3 regions of the Janthinobacterium sp. J1-1 genome follow, and region 2 is predicted to be linked to each of the others. Evidence: predicted binding sites of a transcription regulator. Region 2 holds the regulator's gene; each other region holds the start of a gene.
What was found. Region 2 encodes sigma-54, which starts transcription at its own class of promoters, with help from an activator protein. Its sites were predicted from a motif close to TGGCANGNAANCTGCTTT; they were not measured.
Positions count from the first base shown of each region.

Region 1: Q8L25_RS04875 (DUF3567 domain-containing protein) is a predicted target of sigma-54. The motif match lies at 3,077-3,094, and genes of this name have one in related genera.
Region 3: Q8L25_RS07205 (pilin) is a predicted target of sigma-54. The motif match lies at 3,625-3,642, and genes of this name have one in related genera.

Region 1 covers NZ_CP132339.1:1,073,615-1,078,577, reverse strand. The annotation lists gene Q8L25_RS04890 (SPW repeat protein) at 1-288, shown strand, start outside; gene Q8L25_RS04885 (EAL domain-containing protein) at 430-1,710, opposite strand; gene Q8L25_RS04880 (class II glutamine amidotransferase) at 1,840-2,619, opposite strand; gene Q8L25_RS04875 (DUF3567 domain-containing protein) at 2,706-2,963, opposite strand; gene Q8L25_RS04870 (GTPase) at 3,126-3,524, opposite strand; gene Q8L25_RS04865 (response regulator) at 3,521-4,243, opposite strand; gene Q8L25_RS04860 (ATP-binding protein) at 4,358-4,963, opposite strand, start outside.
Region 2 covers NZ_CP132339.1:828,291-833,253, reverse strand. The annotation lists gene hprK (HPr(Ser) kinase/phosphatase) at 1-438, shown strand, start outside; gene rapZ (RNase adapter RapZ) at 597-1,460, shown strand; gene hpf (ribosome hibernation-promoting factor, HPF/YfiA family) at 1,542-1,901, opposite strand; gene Q8L25_RS03725 (RNA polymerase factor sigma-54) at 1,970-3,448, opposite strand; gene lptB (LPS export ABC transporter ATP-binding protein) at 3,453-4,211, opposite strand; gene lptA (lipopolysaccharide transport periplasmic protein LptA) at 4,211-4,789, opposite strand; gene lptC (LPS export ABC transporter periplasmic protein LptC) at 4,810-4,963, opposite strand, start outside.
Region 3 covers NZ_CP132339.1:1,596,550-1,601,512, reverse strand. The annotation lists gene Q8L25_RS07225 (M48 family metalloprotease) at 1-1,283, opposite strand, end outside; gene moaC (cyclic pyranopterin monophosphate synthase MoaC) at 1,404-1,910, shown strand; gene Q8L25_RS07215 (DUF6713 family protein) at 1,884-2,297, opposite strand; gene Q8L25_RS07210 (flagellar brake protein) at 2,390-3,112, shown strand; gene Q8L25_RS07205 (pilin) at 3,124-3,588, opposite strand; gene sucD (succinate--CoA ligase subunit alpha) at 3,803-4,684, opposite strand; gene sucC (ADP-forming succinate--CoA ligase subunit beta) at 4,698-4,963, opposite strand, start outside.

The DNA.
Region 1 (4,963 bases), 250 kb from region 2:
CTGGGCTATGCGGAAGGTTCGCCGCAGATGATCAATGCCCTCGCGTCCGGGCTGGTGATCGCCGTGCTGGCCGCCTTCGACCTGTACAAGACCTATTTCTGGGCCGTCGTCGTCAACCTGCTGGTGGGGGTGTGGGTGGCGGTGTCGCCATGGGTGCTGCGCCTGGCCGACCAGGGCCCCATCCTGTGGAATTGCCTGATTACCGGCATCGCCGTGGTGGTGCTGGCCCTGTGGGAGCTGCGCACCGATCCCGAGCTGCACAAGCATTGGCCGGGGGCGGCGGCCTAAACAACATTGTTGGCGGTGGCGGTAGTGTCGGGTTACGCTACGCTAACCCGACCTACGGCCATTTGAAGCCGCGTAGGTCGGATTAGGCCCATCGGGCCGTAATCCGACAATAGTGTTGGCCATGCCCATGGTGGTGCAGGATTACAGCGCGTATCTGACGACGTTGTCACTCCACTCGAACGCGGCCATTTCCAGCTCGACCAGGTCGTCGGGCGACATCGCCAGGTCGCGCAGGGTCGGCACGATCTCGCCTTCCATGTCTTCGATGCGCTCGATGCATTCGGCCAGGCGCAGCAAGTCGCCATAGAAACCGCCGCGCGACAGCAGCGCTTCGGCCACTTCGTCGATCACTTCGATCTGTTTCAGGATATCGGCCATCGGCACGGCAAACAGCGTGTCCATCAGCGACATGATGCCGACCGTAAAGGCGATATCGGCCGAATGGGCGTGGTTCGGGCGCAGCTTGCTGGCCAGCAATTCGAGCAGGCGGCCGCGCGTGGTGGCCAGCATCAGCAGCGGCGTCATGCTGTGGCCGCGCTTGCTTGGCTCCGCATACAGCATGATTTGCAGCCAGCGCTGCAGCTGGCGGCGGCCCAGCACGCTGACGGCCTGGCTCAGCGAATCGATGCGCTGCCGCGCGCCGACGGCCGGCGTGTTGACCAGGCGCAGCAGGTTCAGGGCCAGCGACACGTCGCGCTTGATGGCGCGCTCGATGTCCATATTGTCGGCGTCCGAGGTGACCAGGGTCATCAGTTCCATCACGGCCAGCTGCGACGGCGACAGCTTCTTGCCCGTCATGATGGCGGGCTTGGCAAAGTAATAGCCCTGGAAGTAATCGAAACCGAGGTCGAGGGTCGACTTGAATTCTTCGCGCGTTTCGACTTTTTCGGCCACCAGTTTCTTTTGCTCGCGCTTGAAGCGCAGCGCCAGGCTGGCCAGGGCCGCAGGCTCGACCGTGCGCATGTCCATCTTGACGTATTGCACCAGCGGCAGCAATTCCTGCACTTGCGCCGTGTCGGCCACCACGTTTTCCAGCGCAAACACAAAGCCATGGCCGGCCAGCTCGCTGATGCGCGCGCGCAGTTCCGGCGTCACCTGCATCGATTCGACGATTTCCAGCACTACTTTTTCGCGCGGCAGGAAACTGAAGATGTCGCTCATGATCACATCGGCGTCGACATTGACGAAACCGAGCGCGTCACCGACCACCTTTTCCATGCCCAGCTGCGAGGCATGGGCGATCACGGTGGCCGTGGCCGACAGGTCGCTGGTGATATTGGCAGGCCCGACCGGAGCGTTGCGAAATAGCAACTCATAGCCGAACAGGGCCTGGTTGCGGTCGAGGATGGGCTGTCGCCCCAGATAGAACTCGCGCACGCGCAAGGGTTTCGGGGTGATGTCGTTGCTGGAAATATCGATCATTAAATCTTCATCAATCACGTCGAGTGACACTGGCGGCGCCACGCCTGCGTCAGGGTTCACTATTGACCATACCATGTGCCCGCGCTGTTGGCTATTTTGGCAGCATTGCCCGGTATTGTCGTCAACAAATTAAATCACGGGCGCTTCTTGTACAGCGCCGTCTACAAACAGCTTCAGTTCACCGGGCGCGAACGCCGTCCATTGCTCGTTGGTCGTCAATGGCTGCGTGACGATCACGGCCACCCGGTCCTGCGGCGTGGTGACCTGGGAAAAGTCCACGCTGAGGTCTTCGTCGGATAGTTTAGCAGTTGGAAACGGATGCTGTCGCACCAGATAGTGCAAACTGGTGGAACAGTGGGCAAACAGCGCCTCGCCGCTCGACAGCATCATGTTGAAGGTGCCGTGCGCAGCGATGCCCGGCAACAGCTCGGCCAGCGCCGCGTGCAGCTGCGGCAAGGCGGGCGGCGCGTCGCCGAAGCGCGCGTGCAGCTCCTGCAGCAGATAGCAGAAAGCCCGCTCGCTGTCGGTACAGCCGACCGGGCGATAGCTGCCATTCAGCACGGGATTGAATTCCTTCAAGTCGCCATTGTGGGCGAAGACCCAGTAGCGGCCCCACAGTTCGCGCACGAAGGGGTGGCAGTTTTCCAGCGCTACCCGGCCTTGCGTGGCCTTGCGGATATGCGCGATGACATTGCGCGACTTGATCGGATAGCGTTTGATCAGCTCGGCCACCGGCGAGGCGATGGCCGCCTGGTGATCGACGAAATGGCGCACGCCGGCGCCTTCGAAAAAGGCGATGCCCCAGCCGTCGTGGTGGGTATCGGTATGGCCGCCGCGCATGGCGAAGCCGGTAAAACTAAAGACAATGTCGGTGGGGACATTGCAATTCATTCCGAGAAGTTGGCACATGATGACTTTGCAGCAAGGTAACCCCGCCACCTTACCATGCCGTCAAGGGAATGGGGTTGGTGGCGATCGCCACCAACCCGCCGTGTCTAGTGCAGCAGCACCGGCTGGCTCATCAGGGAATCGTAGCTGCCGAGAAATTCATCGATTTCTTCCATGGTCGGTTCGCTGGCGATCAGCTCGCTGACATCGCGGCGAAAGTTTTGCGCCAGCACGCCGGCGATAAAGGTTTCGCGCTTGCCGCTCTTGTCGACGATTTCATAGCCGCCGAAACGCAAGGCGTCCAGGTTGCGGTCGGCGCCGAATTCCACGACGCTATATTGCTCGCTGTTATAGATCAGGTTCATTGTGCGTCCTTCGCTCAAGCAGGAGGAACTCCTGCGGTTTCAGAACAGAGGTGGGGACCATGCCATGGCATTTCAAGCGCGATCCCGCTCTGCAGGGAAAGTAGTTGTAACGAGATGCAAACTGCGTGCAAACTGCGATCGGGACGGCTACGGCAATAACGGTCAGGCGGTGACGGTCAGCTCAGGCTCCAGCGCCAGCCAGGCATCGTAGGGACTGGCGGCAAGCCAGCTGCGCAGTTGTTCGATATGCGTGGCGTCTGCCAGGCTGAGGAACAAATGCGCGGGCGGATGGCGCAGAAGACGATTCAATGTTACACGCAATACCAGATTGCCGCTGCAGCACAGGCAACCGGGTGCGATGCGGAGCAACTGCAATGCGGCGGGAGGGGAAGTGTGTTCGGCCAGGTCGGCCAGGATGGAGTTGCCGTCAGCCAATCCTTCGAGGATCACGGCAGTGGATTGCCCCGGCGGCAAGGCTTGCGCGATGGCGGCCTCGCGCAGGCTGGCATGGCCGCCGCTGACCAGGGTCAGCGGCGTCAGACGCCTTGCCGGTGCCGTCACAGGTTTTTCTTGGCCAGCTTGCCCGGTTCGACGCCCAGTTGCTTGAGCTTGCGGTACAGATGGGTGCGTTCCAGGCCCGTCTTTTCCGCCACGCGGGTCATGCTGCCGCCTTCGCGGCCCAGGTGGTGTTCGAAATACATGCGCTCGAAGGCGTCGCGCGCCTCGCGCAGCGGCAGGTCGAACGACAGATTGTAGCCATGGCCTTCGGCCTGGGCCGGTGCGGCGATGCCGGGACGCACCATCATCTGCTGCGGCGCACTGCCGCCAAAGCTCGGCACCGGATGGCTGCTGTTCTCTTCGACGGGCGTCGGCGCCACCGGGCGCGGCGCGGCGGCCGGCGCGCGCACGGTTTCCTGGGCGCGGGTCAGGCCTTGCTGCACGGCTTTCAACAACTTTTGCAGGGCGATCGGTTTTTCCAGGAAGTTCAATGCACCGATGCGTGTCGCTTCGACTGCCGTATCGATGGTGGCGTGGCCCGACATCATGATCACCGGCATGGTCAGCAAGCCATCGCGCTGCCACTCCTTGAGCAGGGTCACGCCGTCGGTATCGGGCATCCAGATGTCCAGCAGCACCAGGTCGGGCGCGCCGGCGGCACGTGCTTCGCGCGCCTGCTGCGCATTTTCAGCCAGCTGGATAGCATGGCCTTCGTCACCCAGTATCTCCGAGAGCAACTCACGGATACCCATTTCATCATCCACTACGAGTATGTTTGCCATTCGTGTCTTGCCTTCCTCATTTCGCCGCCCCGCGCACCCAAACGGCACGCGGCGGACAACTATGATTTTATTAGTGTTTTAAATACTAAACCAGACGCTTTCGCCAGCACAATGCTAAGCCACAGCGTCGGGAGCTAACTTTAACAGCAAAATGACGACCGAAGCGCCACTGCTGTCGACGCGGTTCTCGATATCGATGCGCCCACCGTGTTCATCGATGATTTTCTTCACCATCGCCAGGCCCAGGCCGGTGCCGCGCGCCTTGGACGTGACATACGGCTCGAACGCGCGCGCCAGGATCTTGGGCGCGAAACCGGGGCCGTTATCGGTGATGGCCATGCGCACGGCGACGTTCACGCCACCGTCCGCACTGCGATAATGAATTGCTTCGGTGCGCACGTCAATGCGGGGATGCGGTGTGCCCTCCGGCAAGTCCGCCATCGCGTCCTGCGCGTTCTGCAGCAAGTTGTGGATCACCTGGCGCAACTGGGTCGGATCGCCCATCACCATCGGCAGGTTCGGCGCCAGCAGCGGGTGGATGATGTCGCCGTCGTCGCCGCCCAGGTAGAGGTTCAATATCTCCTCGATCAGCTCGTTCAGGCGCAGCGGCGTGAGCACCGCCGGCGGCGTGCGCGCATAGTCGCGGAAGTCGTCGACCATGCGCTTCATCGCATCGACCTGCTTGACGATGGTGGTGGTGGCGCGGCCCAGCAGGTCGGC
Region 2 (4,963 bases):
GGGCTCGAACTCATTTCACGCAGCCACGGCCTGGTGGCCGACGACGCCGTCGAGTTCTCGCGCATCGCCCCCAACATGATCGAAGGCCGCTGCCCGCCGCTGCTGCAGAACCTGCTCGAAGTGCGCGGCCTGGGCCTGCTCGACATCAAGGCCATCTTTGGCGAGACGGCCGTGCGCCGCAAGATGCGTTTGAAACTGATCGTGCATCTGGTGCGCCGCAACGCGCTGGAAGAGGAAGTCGAGCGCCTGCCTTTCCTGTTCCCCACCGAAGACGTGCTGGGCCTGCCCGTGCGCAAGGTCGTCATCCCCGTCGCCGCCGGCCGCAATATCGCCGTGCTGCTGGAAGCGGCCGTGCGCAATACCATCTTGCAGCTGAGGGGGATCGATACCTTGCAGGAGTTCATGGAGCGGCAACGATTGGCAATGAGCGGAGACTAGGCGTTGCAAGGGCGAACCGTTAGACAGGCAATGCGTGGTGATTAAAGCCGCGGTCAAACCCCACTTTGCCCAGCCAGATCTTCATAATCAAATGCAATGATTTGCAAAGAAATTTGTTGCGGGGGCGCACAGGCAATCTTTATTGTATGATCGCGCCTATGCACATCATTCTACTTACCGGCATCTCCGGCTCCGGCAAATCTGTCGCACTCAAGGTGCTGGAAGATACCGGTTATTACTGTGTCGACAATCTGCCGCCTGCCTTGTTGCCAAGCCTGGTGCAGACCTTGCTCGACGAAGGAACCAGCAGGCTCGGTGTCGCGGTCGACGCACGCAGTGCCGAATCGCTGGCCAACCTGCCACACAATGTGTCACTGCTGCGTGCGCAGGGGCATGATGTCAAGGTGCTGTTTCTGACCGCCACCACGCACTCGCTGGTGGCGCGCTTTTCGGAAACGCGGCGCAGCCATCCTTTGTCGCATGAGTTGCTTCCAGGTGAGAATCCGGCCAGCCGCCGCACGCTGATCGAATGCATTTCGGAGGAGCGCGAGCGGCTGTCGGCGATCCAGCAACTGGGCCATGTGATCGATACTTCGGAACTGAGCGCCAACAAGCTGCGCGCCTGGGTCAAGGATATCGTCGCCTCCGAACGCGCGCCGCTGACCCTGTTCTTCGAGTCGTTCGCCTTCAAGCTGGGCGTGCCGCTGGATGCCGATTTCGTGTTCGACGTGCGGGCCCTGCCCAATCCGTATTACGACCTGGCGTTGCGGCCGCTCGATGGCCGCGATGCGCCCGTGATCGCTTTTCTGGACGCCCAGCCCAGCGCGCTGGAACTGTTTGCGGATATCCGCGATTTCGTGGAAAAGTGGCTGCCGTCGTTCAAGTCCGACAACCGCAGCTATCTGACGGTCGCACTCGGCTGCACGGGTGGCCAGCACCGTTCGGTGTATATGGCGGAACACCTGGCGCAGTATTTTGCCGACCGCGAACGGGTCGTGCTGCGCCACCGCGAGCGTAACTGAGCCGGAAAAATGGGCGCAAAAAAGGGCGCGAAGATCAAACAGCGCGCCCTTAGTTGATCACAACAATCTGGAGCGGCAGGCCTAGACGGCGGCGGCTTCTTCAGGAGTGTTGTCTGGCAGATGCTTGATCGCCTCTTTACCGTGCCCTTGCACTTTGGTTTTGTACTTCATCACTTGCCGGTCCAGCTTGTCGATCAGGCTGTCGATCGCGGCATACAGGTCTTGCGCCAGGCTTTCCACGTAGACGGTCTTGCCGCTCAGTCGCAGATTCACTTCGGCCTTCTGGCGTTTTTCTTTCTCTTTGAGGTTGTCGACGGTCAGAATCACGGCAATATCGATAACGTGATCGAAATGGCGTTTCACGCGCTCCAGTTTGGTTTGTACGTATTCACGGATGGCTGGTGTCACTTCGAGATGATGTCCGCTGATGGTGAGATTCATACACACTCCTAAAGATGATCGGGTTCGTGCGGTGTCCATCGTTCCGGCCCGCAGAGGAACCGAAAAAACTACAAAGACTTACGCAGACTCACTGGCGGAATTTTCAACGCTTCCCGGTATTTGGCAACAGTACGTCGCGCAATCACCATGCCTTGTTCCCCCAGCATGTCCGCAATCTTACTGTCGGATAAAGGATTTTTAGGGTTCTCTGCTCCTGTCAATTGCACGATCAAGGCCCGTATCGCCGTCGATGACGCCTCCCCTCCTGCTTCGGTGGCGACGTGGCTGCCAAAGAAATACTTCAACTCAAACATTCCATGCGGGGTCAGCATGTACTTTTGGGTTGTTACCCGCGAGATAGTACTCTCGTGTAAACCCAGTGTATCAGCTATTTCGCGAAGCACAAGTGGCCGCATGGCAACTGCGCCGTGCGAGAAAAAATCCTTTTGCCGTTCCACGATCGCCTGCGCCACGCGCAGGATGGTGTCGAAGCGCTGGCGCATGTTCTTGATCAGCCACTTGGCTTCCTGCAACTGCGCACCCATGCCGCCTTCGCCCTTGCCCTGCTTGAGCAGGTTGGCGTACATGGCGTTCACGCGCAGGCGCGGCATGACGTCATTGTTGAGCGATACCTGCCAGCCATTGCGGGCCCGCTTGACCACCACGTCCGGCACCACGTAATCGGACACGTCGGAAGCGAACACGGCGCCCGGATGCGGGTTGCACAAGCGAATCACGGTCTGTGCTTCGCGCAAGTCTTCATCGTCGCAGTCGAGGGCTTTCTTGAGCTTGTTGAAGTCGCGCTGGGCGAACCAGGTCAGGTGTTTCTCGACGATGTTCAAGGCCATGCGCCGCGTCACCAGCGCCACCTGCGGCAAGCGTTTGATCTGCAGCGCCAGGCATTCGGACGCATTGCGCGCACCCACGCCGGCAGGGTCGAAACTTTGCAGCAGCGACAGCGCCGTGCGCAGCTCATCCGCATCGACTTCCAGTTCTTCCGGCAGGCGCGCCAGGATATCGTCGAGCGGCTCTTCCAGGTAGCCATTGTCGTCGAGCGCATCGATGATCAATTCCACCAGCGCGCGGTCGCGCAGCTCCAGCACGGTCACGCGCATCTGTTCCATCAGGTGTTCGCGCAAGGTGCAGTGATGGGCCTCCAGTTGCGGACGGGAATCCTCGTCATCGGGCGCCTTGCCGCGGCTGGCCTCGTTCCAGTCGCTGTCGCCGCCCTCGGACGCGGCCGTGCTCTCGCCGCCATCGCCGTCAAACGACTCCGCTTCGGCGGCTGGCGCCGGCGCTTCCTGGCCCGGCGGCGCCGGTGGCGCTTCGCCGGGGGCGGCGGTCGAACTCAGGGCGCCATCGGACAGCAGGCGCAGCGAGCGGTCGAGCGGATCGTCGAGCCGTTCCAGCAAGGGATTATCGGTCAGCAATTGCTCCAGCTCCTGGTGCAATTCCAGCGTGGACAGTTGCAGCAGGCGTATCGATTGCTGTAATTGCGGCGTCAGTGCCAGGTGCTGCGAGGTGCGCAGTTGCAGGGATTGTTTCATTGGCTTACATGCGGAAGTGTTCGCCCAGATACACCCGGCGTACCGACTCGTTGGCGATGATGTCGTCGGGCCGGCCCGACGCCAGCACCGAGCCCTGGTTGATGATGTAGGCGCGGTCGCAGATGCCCAGCGTTTCGCGCACATTATGGTCGGTGATCAGCACGCCGATATTGCGTTCCTTCAAAAACCGCACGATGCGCTGGATTTCGATCACGGCGATCGGATCGACGCCGGCGAACGGTTCGTCGAGCAGCACGAAACGCGGGTCGGTGGCCAGCGCGCGGGCGATTTCCACGCGGCGCCGCTCGCCGCCCGACAGCGACAGCGCCTGGTTTTCGCGCAGCTTTTCAATTTGCAAGTCGGCCAGCAGTTTGTCGAGGCGTTCTTCGATTTCGGCCTTTTTCAGGGGCCGGCCGTCGACTGTCTGGATTTCCAGCACGGCGCGGATATTGTCTTCCACCGTCAGCTTGCGAAACACCGACGCTTCCTGCGGCAGGTAGGACAGGCCCATCTGCGCGCGGCGGTGGATCGGCAGGCTGGAAATGTCGACGCCGCTGATATCGATGGTGCCGCCATCGGACGGCACCAGGCCGACGATCATGTAGAACGAGGTGGTCTTGCCGGCGCCGTTCGGACCCAGCAGGCCCACCACTTCGCCGCATTCGACTTGCAGCGACACATCATGCACGACTTGCCGCTTGCCATAGGTTTTCTGCAGCCCCCGCACGATCAGGGTGCTGCCGCAACGTACATTATTGTCCATTATTTCTTCCCTGGCGCAGGCGCGGCGGGGGCTTTCTCCGCCGCCGGCTTGTTCTTCGGCTGGATCACCATGCGCACGCTGCCGGCGCCGGGGGAACTGGTGCCGCTGTCGCTGTTTTCCATATTGAATAATTCATTGCGGCTGTCATACGAAATGAAGGCGCCGTTGGCCACGTCGGTCGGCTTGACGCCTTGCAGGCGCGTCAGCTTGGCCTTGGAAAACAGTTTCACGACTTCCGTCTTGTTGTTGTATTCCACCCGTTCCGCTTCGCCTTCCACCCACAGGTCGCCTTCGCCGTCGCGCTTCTGGCGAAAGGTGGCCAGCTTGCCCGCCTCGCCCCAGAAAGTGATGAACTGGTAGCCCTGCGGATCTTCGGTGATCAGGGCCCGCCCCGCCTTCATGGTCAGGGTGCCCTTCACCAGCACCACGTCGCCGGTCAGGGTGCGGGTCTGCTTGATGTCATCGACCTGGCCGCGCTGGGCGGTGATGACGGCTTCCTTGTCCGAGTCGGCCTTTTCGGCATGGGCGCTGCCCATCACGGCCAGGGAAAACAAGCTCAACAGCAAGATTTTTTTCATTTTGATTTGGTCCTCTTTATTTATTTGGCCGGCACGGCTTTGCGCGGCGGAATCACGATGCGCACCGAGTTCGGCACTTCCACCACGCTGGAGGCATTGTTGGCCTTCAGGCCCACGCCGGTCACGTGCGAACGCCCCGACAGCAGATCGACCGGCACGGCCGACTCCATCCGT
Region 3 (4,963 bases), 770 kb from region 2:
TAGGCAATCCCGCGCGACAGCGGAAACTGGTGGCGCGCCGCATCGGCCGCCTTCACCGCCAGGGGCGCCACTTCCGGCTTTTGCGCCGGCATCAGCAGCACTTCCAGCGCCAGTGCCGCCAGCAGCGAATTGGGGCCCTGCGTGCCGCCCGACGTCAGCACGTTCGGCCCGGCCGGCTTGTGCAAGGCCGCGTTGGCCGCATCGAGTTCGGCCTGCGCCTCAAGCGTCTTGCCCTGCTTGATGGCGACAAACGCCAGGCCATAGTGGGCCGCCGTCACCTGGAAACGGCTTTGCTGTTCCAGCTGGGTCCTGAAGGTTGCTTTGGCGTTCAGCAAACCCTGCATGCTTTCATCCTGCAGCACGCGGGCACGCGCGCGCGCCAGGTGGAAGTTCAGGCTGTCGGCCCGCTGTTTGTACGGCTGCTCGCGGATGCGCGCCTGGATGTCGGCGATGCGGTCGGTGGTCAAAGGGTGGGTTTGCAGATAGGCCGGCATCAGATCGCTGTACGAACGGCTGGCCGCCTGCATGCGGCCAAAGAAGGCCACCATGCCGGTGGTGTCGAAACCGGCTTCGCCCATGATCTGGAAACCGATGCGGTCGGCCTCGCGCTCGGCGTCGCGGCCAAAATTGAGCTGGCGCTGGATCGCCAGGCCCTGGCCGGCGGCAAACACGCCCATCGCCACGTCGCCCCCGGCGCGCGACGCCAGCGCAGCCAGCAGAATCGCCGCCAGCGGCATCAAGGCGTCCTGGCGCTGCTGGCCCAGCATGCGCGCGATATGGCGCTGCGCCACATGGCCGATCTCGTGCGACAGCACGGAAGCGAGTTCCGCCTCGGTCTGCGCCGCCAGCAACAAGGCCGAATGCACGCCGATAAAGCCGCCCGGCAAGGCAAACGCATTGAGTTGCGGATCGCGCACGACAAAAAAGAAATAGTCGTAGCTGGTTTCGCCGCGCACGCTGGGCCGCGCCGCCACCAGCGCATTGCCGAAGGTATTCATGTATTCCAGCAAGGGCGCATCATCGAGATAATCGCGGTCGCCGCGGATGCTGCGAATGATCTCTTCGCCAACCTTGCGCTCCATCGCCGGCGACAAATCCTGGCGCGACGCGTCGCCCAGATTGGGCAAATTCGGCGCGGGCGCCACCGGCAGCGGCGTCCACTTGCTCTCGGGCTTGTTTGGCGTGGCGGCGGCGGCGCCATACACGCCAGGCTTGGGCTCCTGCGCCAGCGTCCATGGCGCGGCCAGCAGCAACGCCAGCGCACTGGCGCGCAAGGAGATCATGGGGGAAATAAGTTTGGATTTCACGGCTGCTATCATAACCTGTAAGCGGCGTCATTTTCCACGCGTGCGCCCCGCCCTATAATGATGGCAAGAACAACCGCCAGAAATCGACCAGACACCATGACCACACCAGAGCAAGACGCGCCCGCCGGCGCACTGACCCACTTCGACGCCACCGGCCAAGCCCATATGGTCGACGTGGGAAACAAGGGGGACACGCGCCGCAGCGCCGTGGCGGCCGGCACCATCCGCATGCAGCCAGCCACCCTGACCATCATTGTCAAAGGCAACGCCAAGAAGGGCGACGTGCTGGGCATCGCCCGCATCGCCGCCATCATGGGCGCCAAGCGCACCAGCGACCTGATTCCGCTATGCCACCCTTTGGCGATCACGCGCGTGACGGTCGACTTCGAAATTGACGAAGCCGCCAGCAGCGTCCACTGCCGCGCCCAGGTCGACACGACAGGAAAAACCGGTGTGGAAATGGAAGCCCTCACATCAGTACAGATCGGTTTGCTGACCATCTACGACATGTGCAAGGCGGTCGACCGCGGCATGGTGATGACCAATGTAAGGGTGCTGGAAAAGCATGGCGGCAAGTCAGGCGACTGGACGGCCGCTTTGTAAACGCAGCTCATTGAGCAGCCACGCACCACACCCCAGGCACAGCGCGATGACCGCCACCGACAGCGGCAAATGAAACTGTTCCCGCCCCGCCAGCGCAAAGCCGGCGTGGATCAAAAAGGTAGCCACTCCCAGCGCGCCACAGATGCCGGCGTACAGGCGCGCACGCGGCAAGGCCAGCAGCACCTGCCGGTAGCCGGCCAGCACCACGGCGATGGCCGCCAGGTTGAATGCCAGGAAGCCCTGCACGCCGCCCGGCAAATAAAACATTTCCCATTCACGCCAGTAGGCGGCGTCGATCTGATGCAGGATCAGGCATAACATGGTCCAGAAATAGCTGCGCGCCATGATGTCTTTCATGATAAACAAGATGACGCGATTGTAAAACATGAGTGCCAGGTCGCCGGCGTTTTTTGACAGCTATGCTTTTTCCGCAAGCTTCATGCATACTGCGATCACATCATCATGAGGAAAGCGCGCGCATGACAGACAAGGAGACCGCGATGGAAGCCAAGCTCGAACAATTCGAATTCGATGCGATGAACCTGCAGGTCGGTGGCCGCATCCAGTTCATCACGCATCGCGGCATCAAGCCGGTGCGGCATTTTTCCACCTTGATCGGCTATCTGCGCGATGAATACCTGATCGTCAAGACACCGCAGGAAAACGGCAAGGCCATCGTGCTCGACGAGGGTGACAAGCTGACCATCCGCGTGTTTTCGGGTGTCAGCGTGTGTTCGTTTGCCTGCAGCGTGCTGCGCGTGTTTGGCCGGCCGCTGCATTACCTGCATCTGAGCTTTCCGGACATCATCAACGGCACCAGCTTGCGCGGGGCGATGCGGGTCAAGGTGGAACTGCTGGCGCAACTGATGTGCCGCGACCAGCCCGAAGTGCCCGTATGTATCGTCAATCTCAGTGTGTCCGGTGCGCTGATCGAGTCGCCCGGCATGCTGACACCCGACGACAGCGGCGTGACCCTGGTATTTACCCTGCTGGCGCCGCCGTACCAGCAGCCGCTGCGCATCGCAACGCGGGCCCGCATCCAGAATGTCAGCATGGGCAAATCCACCTCCGCCATCGTCGGCGGGCAAGACGATGTCTACACCTATGGCCTGCAATTCATCGACCTGGAATCGGCCCACTATACCTTGCTGCAAAACCTGATTTACGAAGCGCTCATTACCGACCGGCAGAAGATCGTCTGAGTCCGTTCACCTTACAGCGACGCCGCCGCCTGCGGTATATTGCTGCGCAAAATTGCTTCCCTGGCCGCCGTATTGGTGATGCTGGTCGAGTTGAACCAGGTCAGGCTGCTGCTGCCGGTACGCAATGCCATGGTGATCGTCTGGCCGCCAAGCCCCGTACCGAGGTCATTGGCCAGCGTTAGCGTGATATCGCCATTGAGAACGGCGGCGCTGGCCACTTCGCGCGTCGCGCTGAAGGCCGGAATCGCGCTGGGCGCCGCTTCGCTGGAGGTGCTGCAGGCACCGGCCTCGCCACCATTTTCCTGCACGCACAAGGCCACCGCCGTCTTCAGCGGCGCGGCCGCCGCCAGCACATTGCTGACCTTGGCCCGCATCGTGTAGTCGCTGTATTGCGGAATCGCCACGGCTGCCAGGATGCCGGCAATCGCCACCACGATCATCAGTTCTATCAGGGTAAATCCGGACTGCGCGCGCATGGTGTTCTCCTGTGTTCACATGTTCATCAGGGAGAAAGTGCAAGCGCCATGCCAGCGCCGCGCACGGGCAAGGCCAGGGATCAAGGCAAGAAAAGCGACGCGGCGCGTCCATTTGCGACCGCCGCCGTCGCCGCGCGACCAGAATGGCCGTGGCCACCAGACAATAAAAAAAGGAGCCGAAGCTCCTTTTTTGTACTGTTTCAACCAGGCTGTATTACAGCATGGCTTTCAGCAGACGCGCCATTTCCGACGGGTTCTTGGTGACGGTGATGCCGCACGCTTCCATGATTTCCAGCTTGGCTTGTGCCGTGTCGGCGCCGCCCGAGATCAGCGCGCCGGCGTGGCCCATGCGCTTGCCTGGAGGGGCGGTGACGCCAGCGATAAAGCCGACCACCGGTTTTTTCATGTTGTCCTTGATCCAATAAGCGGCATTGGCTTCGTCAGGACCGCCGATTTCGCCGATCATGATGACCGCGTCGGTATCCGGATCATCATTGAACATCTTCATGATGTCGATGTGCTTCAGGCCGTTGATCGGGTCGCCGCCGATGCCGACTGCCGACGATTGGCCCAGGCCCAGTGCGGTCAGTTGACCGACTGCTTCATAGGTCAGGGTACCCGAACGCGAGACCACGCCGATACGGCCCTTTTTATGGATGTGACCTGGCATGATGCCGATCTTGATTTCGTCTGGCGTGATCAGGCCTGGGCAGTTAGGGCCCAGCAGCAGCGTTTTGCTGCCCGACTTGGCCATGCGGTCTTTCAAGGCCATCATGTCACGGACAGGAATGCCTTCGGTGATGCAAATGGCCAGATCCATTTCAGCTTCGACAGCTTCCCAGATCGCGGCGGCCGCGCCTGCTGGCGGCACGTAGATCACGGAAACGTTGGCGCCGGTTTCTTTTTTCGCTTCGGTCACGTTGGCGAAAATAGGAATGCCTTCGAAATCTTCGCCGGCTTTCTTCGGGTTCACGCCTGCCACGAAGGCAGCTTTGCCGTTCGCGTAGTCGCGGCAACCGCGGGTGTGGAACTGGCCGGTCTTGCCGGTGATCCCTTGGGTAACGACTTTGGTATCTTTATTGATCAGAATGGACATGTTGATTCCTTAATTAAGCTTGACCGGCAGCAGCGGCAACGACGCTCTTGGCTGCATCTTCCATGGTGTCGGCTGCGATGATAGGCAGACCGGAATCGGCCAGCATCTTTTTGCCCAGATCTTCGTTGGTGCCCTTCATGCGCACCACCAGCGGTACGTTCAGCGAGACGGCTTTCACCGCGGCAATGACGCCTTCGGCGATCACGTCGCAACGCATGATGCCGCCGAAAATGTTCACCAGGATGGCTTTCAGGCCTGGGTTTTTCAGCATGATCTTGA